2 regions of the Streptomyces sp. NPDC026062 genome follow, and region 2 is predicted to be linked to the other one. Evidence: riboswitches for the same ligand, from Rfam matches in the RefSeq annotation. Region 2 holds a riboswitch; the other holds the start of a gene.

Region 1 (2,874 bases), on a different contig from region 2:
GTCACCGCTGTCCTTCTGGAGCGGCACGAGGACGGGCCCGCGGTCACCGATGTGTTCCGCATCAGCATCAGGGCGGGCGCCGTGCAGCAGTCGCAGGGGCATGTCCCGGGCACCCGGGAGAGCCTGATGGTGCTGGCCGGGACCGCCGTCGTCGGCCCGCCGGACGACACCAGTACCGCGGGTCCCGGTTCCTGCGCGCACTGGCGGGCCGACGCGCCCCACGTCTACGGCGCGCCCGACGGCGACGTGCAGGGCATCCTCTTCGTCCGCTATCCCCCGGCGGGGGAGCCCGCGGAGGGTGTGGACCGGGGAACCGCTCGCGCCTCGGACTGAACGCCTGGGCTCACGCCGCGTCGGACACGGCATCGTCCGCGCACGAGAACGCGGAGCGGTCGTCGGGCACGGCATCGTCCGCGCACGGGAGCGCGGAGCCGTCGTCGAGCACGATGTCGTCCGCGCGGGGGAAGGCGGGATGGCCTTCGAGGCGTCGGACGAACTCCTGGAGCCGGGGATACGCGGACAGGCAACCGGCCGGGCCCGGACGGACGAGCGCCACCCAGAGGTCCACGTCGGCGGCCGTCAGCTCCGCGCCCAACGCATAGGGCCGCAAGGAGAGACTCTGTTCCATCAGACCGAGTGCCGCCGAGCGCTCCGAGGGCGCGGCGGACGGCGTGACCTTCCGGTCCAGCAGTTCACGCAAGGCTTCGACGTCCCGGGCGAGTGCCGGCGGGTGGAGCGCGGAGGGGCGTGACTCGTCGTGCCCGGACAGCAGACCCGCGAGATCGCGCAGAATGCCGGGCGTGTGGTTGCTGACGATGCGGCCGCTCCAGCGGTCGCGCAGCGCGGGTGCCGTCAGCGGTCCGTCGTAGTGGAGCACCGTGGCCTCGTACGCACCGAGCAGCGAGGCGAAGGCCTCGGGCGTCCCGGCCGGGTGGGTCAGGAGCGTGGTGGTGACCGAGTCCCGCAGCCCGAGGAGATCGAGTGTGATGGAGATGCGCAGCGAGCGCGGACAACTCGCCGACAGGAACAGTTCGTAGCGGTGTGGTGCGGGATAGAACCCGCCGGCGAGCCCGACGCCGATCCGGCTGTGGAAGCGGGGGGACCGGACCCCCGACGAGGGGCGAAGGCCTGCGGCGCGGGATGCGGCGGCGGACGAAACGGGGCCGCAATTCGGTGACTTGCCTGTGATGGAACCGCGTGATGCTGTCTCGGGCATGACTCTCCCTGTGGGGATCCCTGGGGGAACGACGAAGCCACCGTCACCTCGTGGGCGCCGGCGGCCGGATGCGGAACGACTGCGCTTGCGTACCGGTCCGGACCTGGAGGACCCGAAGGGTCCCGAAGCGATCACACCGGAAAAAAGGGAATCCGGCGGATCGGACCGGGACAGGTCCTGCGTGTGGACTAGTAAGCGCTGGAGACACGCAACAGATCGATGTGCAAGCGCCTCGTCAAGCCGTTCCTGGGCAATTCCCACCGGTCCTGCCATCGGGGCTCGCGAGACGCGAGACCGCGCTTGCCCTGTCGGTGCGACAGGACCCGGTCGTCACCCGGGGCACCCCATCGCGGTGGAAGGGTTGCCTGCCAGCGGGCCGGGGCCGATCACCGCACGAGCGGGAGACCCCGCACGGGCAGCGCTGACAATCGTGACCGTCCACGTCAGTCTCGGTGCGCCCGGTGGTGCCGTCAAGAAGGCGGGACCGGCCGTCTCGCCTGGTGGTCACCGGCGTTGCCTTCCGATCCGGTACGGCACCCGTTTTCCGGCCGGCCCGCCCCGGCTGCCGCTCGGCCGCTCCTGATCCGCCGCCCGCCCGGGGCGACTTGGAAGCACTGGTGCGGCCATTCGGCCGGTCCACGCCCCCGGCGTACACCCGGGGCGTGGAGTCCGGCCGACCGTGCGTGGTTCAGCCGGCGCTCAGCAGGTTGACCAGACGGATGTAGCGGACCCAGTCCCAGTGGGGACCCGGGTCCGTGTGGTCCGTACCCGGGACCTGAACGTGGCCGAGGATGTGCGCCCGGTCCTTGGGGATGCCGTAGCGGTCGCACACCGAGGCCGTCAGCAGTGCGGACTTCTCGTACATGGCGTTGGTGAAGTAGGAGGGCTGGTCCACATAGCCCTCGTGCTCGATGCCGATGCTACGGGTGTTGTAGTCCCAGTTCCCCGCATGCCAGGCGATGTCCTTCTCCCGCACGCACTGGTCGATGTACCCGTCCCCGGAACGCACCAGATAGTGCGCGGACACCTGCTTCGCCGGATTCTGGAAGATCGCCACGGTGTCCGAGAACGTCTCCTGGGTGACATGGATGATCACGTACTGCACCGGATAGGCCGAAGGCCGCGTCGATACCGTGTAGTTGGACGCCGAGGCCGGTACCCAGTGGGCCGCCGGATAGTCCGTCTCGCCGGCAGTTGCCGCGGTGGCGCGGACGGAGGCGGGAAGCAGTGCCCCCGCCGCTGTCGCGGCGGCGCCCTGAAGGATCCTTCTGCGGTCCATGCGTACTCCTGAGTGTGGGGGAGGGCAGCGGCGTGACGCTCCGGAACGGGCCTCGCGCGGCCGTTCGGCAACGCGTGGAATGCCGGTACCCGATTCACCGGCATCCCGTGACTCCCTGTTGTCCGATGACCGGAACGTGCTGTCCGATGTGCGGCCGAGCGGCGTGCGCGCCCCACCGTACGGGCGCCGCGCGGGTGGCGGAAGACGGCAGCGGTCCGAAACCGGTCCGAACCAGGGGGAGTTGCGGTGACGTGGGCCGCCCCGTAGTCGGGCCGGGGCCGGGCCGCCGGGCGGTGGGGCCCCGCGGCCCGGGAGCTCCGGTCCTCGGCCGGTCGGTGGGTGCGGCAGCTCCGGAGGCGTCACGGACGTCTCCATGCCG
Region 2 (2,874 bases):
ACAGGTCAATCGGACGAGAATTCTGAGCCGTTTCGATCGCCCCAATATGGGGATTTCGTGGGAATCCAGGGCAAGTCCGACCAGGCAAAGGCGACTTATGGCGCAAGGTGCTCACGTACTTTGGCTGCATCTTGTCGCGGCCAGGCGCATTCTCATATGCGGGCGGCGCGGGCAGCGGAGGGGACTTCCCTCACCCTACCGCGCTCAACCATGCAGAATTGCCCCCTCCGCTTCTCTCGCGGAGGGGGCAATTCAGGTGACACGGTGAAGTCGGGCCGGCCCTTGCCGAAGGGCCCGGACCCGCGGGCTCAGCAGCCGCCGGCGACGGCCGGGATGATCGAGACGCCGGCACCGTCCGGGGTGACCGCGTCCAGGCCGCCCTCGAAACGCACGTCGTCGTCGTTGACGTACACGTTCACGAAGCGGCGCAGCTTGCCCTGGTCGTCCAGGACACGGGCGGCGATGCCCGGGTGGTCCTTCTCCAGGGAAGCGATGACCTGGGAGAGGGTCGTGCCCTCGGCCGGGACCTCGGCCTGGCCGCCCGTGTAGGTGCGGAGGATGGTGGGGATACGGACCTTGACGCTCATGGTGTGCCCTTCCTGAAGTCTCGGGGTGGTCGGAAGCTTCTCAGCCGGTGGCGAGCCCGGCGGCGCGGAAGGCGTCCAGACTCGGGCGGATCGTGGCGCTCGCCTGCGAGGTGGCGGCCACCGCGTCCAGTGTCTTGAGGCCGTCCCCGGTGTTCAGGACGACAGTGGTGAGCGACGGGTCCAGCAGACCGGCCTCGATCAGCTTCTTCGTCACTCCGACCGTCACCCCGCCCGCCGTCTCGGCGAAGATGCCCTCGGTGCGGGCCAGCAGCTTGATCGCGTCGACGACCTGCTCGTCGTCGACGTCCTCGACGGCGCCGCCGGTGCGGCGGGCGATGTCCAGGACGTACGGGCCGTCGGCCGGGTTGCCGATCGCCAGGGACTTGGCGATCGTGTTCGGCTTCTGCGGGCGGACGACGTCATGACCGGCCTTGAAGGCGGCGGAGACCGGGGAGCAGCCCTCGGCCTGGGCGCCGAAGATCTTGTACGGCTTGTCCTCGACCAGGCCGAGCTTGATCAGCTCCTGGAGACCCTTGTCGATCTTGGTGAGCTGGGAGCCGGACGCGATCGGGATGACGATCTGGTCGGGGAGCCGCCAGCCGAGCTGCTCGCAGATCTCGTAGGCGAGCGTCTTGGAGCCCTCGCCGTAGTACGGGCGCAGGTTGACGTTGACGAAGCCCCAGCCCTCGCCGAGCGGGTCGCCGATGAGCTCGGAGCAGAAGCGGTTGACGTCGTCGTAGTTGCCCTCGATGCCGACCAGCTCACCGCCGTACACCGCGGCCATGACGACCTTGCCCTGCTCCAGGTCGTGCGGGATGAACACGCAGCTGCGCAGTCCGGCGCGGGCGGCGGCGGCGCCCACGGCGCCGGCGAGGTTGCCGGTGGAGGAGCAGGACAGAGTGGTGAATCCGAAGGCGCGGGCGGCCTCGACGGCGATCGCGACGACGCGGTCCTTGAAGGAGTGCGTCGGGTTGCCGGAGTCGTCCTTGACGTACAGACCGCCGGTGACGCCCAGCTCGCGGGCGAGGTTGTCGGCCTTGACCAGCTTGGTGAAGCCGGGGTTGATGTTGGGCTTGTCCGCGACATCGGACGGGACCGGCAGCAGCGGCGCGTAGCGCCAGATGTTGTTCGGGCCGGCCTCGATGCGCTTCCTCAGCTCGTCCGGGGAGCCGCTCGGCAGGTCGTACGCCACTTCGAGCGGCCCGAAACAGGACGCGCAGGCGAAAATGGGACCGAGTGCGAATCGCTCTCCGCATTCGCGGCAGGAAAGCGCGGCGGCGGGACCGAGGTCCACGGATGATTCGGCGTTTGCTGCGGCAGATGTGGCGGGTGCGGCAGTCTCAACAGCCATGATGGCGAGGCCCTTTCTCCTCATCTTCCTCGCGACGCATTTCGTCACGAGACGGAATTGGCACCTTCCCCACCTGACCTCGCGGTCGGCGGGAGGGTTGCCGGGACTTCAACGGGCCGTTCCCTCTGTCCCTCTGGATGAGCGCTGTGGCACTGGATCATGGATCCAGGCGTTTATCGGCGGATGACCCCGGCATGCGACGGCCATCTGCGTTGTTCAAGACTGTAACCGAAGCACCGGACTGTTGAGATAGCCGTCCGTACCGCGAGATGGATCACATACAGGGAGTATCGACCGTGCTGGAAGAGGTCGAACGCTGGCTGACCAGGCGTTCCTGGTCAGCCGCCGACCGTCCGCTGGACCTTCTGCTGGACGCGAGAAACGGCTTCGGGAGCAGCGTGCAGGGGCCGCGCGTGAGTGTGGTGCTGCCCGCGCTGAACGAGGCGGAGACGGTCGGCGACATCGTCACGACGATCCGGCGCGAGCTCATGGAGAAGGTCCGGCTGGTGGACGAGCTCGTGGTGATCGACTCCGGCTCGACGGACGCCACCGCCGAGGTCGCCCGCCGGGCGGGCGCCCGGGTCGTCCACCGCGACGCGATCCTCCCCCGCATCCCCGCCACCCCGGGTAAGGGCGAGGTGCTGTGGCGGTCACTCCTGGTGACCAGCGGCGACATCGTCTGCTTCGTCGACGCGGACCTGAAGGACTTCTCGGCCGACTTCGTCTCCGGCATCGTCGGCCCGCTGCTGACCGATCCGGATGTGCAGTTCGTCAAGGCGATGTACGACCGTCCGCTCGGCGGCACGGCCGGGCAGGGCGGCCGGGTGACCGAGCTGGTGGCCCGGCCGCTGCTCAATCTGCACTGGCCGCAGCTGGCCGGCTTCGTCCAGCCGCTGGGCGGCGAGTACGCGGTACGCCGTTCGCTCCTGGAGCGGC

What was found. A riboswitch is a leader RNA that binds a small molecule or an ion and turns the genes downstream of it on or off. The one in region 2 is predicted to bind S-adenosylmethionine.
Region 1: another riboswitch for S-adenosylmethionine. It lies ahead of ACZ4LX_RS05015 (putative leader peptide); the one in region 2 lies ahead of thrC (threonine synthase).

The regions. Positions count from the first base shown of each region.
Region 1 covers NZ_JBVHOQ010000004.1:77,251-80,124, reverse strand. The annotation lists gene ACZ4LX_RS05025 (helix-turn-helix domain-containing protein) at 1-333, shown strand, start outside; gene ACZ4LX_RS05020 (glutathione S-transferase family protein) at 344-1,216, opposite strand; gene ACZ4LX_RS05015 (putative leader peptide) at 1,405-1,455, opposite strand; SAM riboswitch class IV at 1,508-1,652, opposite strand; gene ACZ4LX_RS05010 (N-acetylmuramoyl-L-alanine amidase) at 1,905-2,495, opposite strand.
Region 2 covers NZ_JBVHOQ010000018.1:124,804-127,677, reverse strand. The annotation lists gene ACZ4LX_RS18620 (MoaD/ThiS family protein) at 309-587, opposite strand; gene thrC (threonine synthase) at 628-1,938, opposite strand; SAM riboswitch class I at 1,956-2,082, opposite strand; gene ACZ4LX_RS18610 (glucosyl-3-phosphoglycerate synthase) at 2,235-2,874, shown strand, end outside.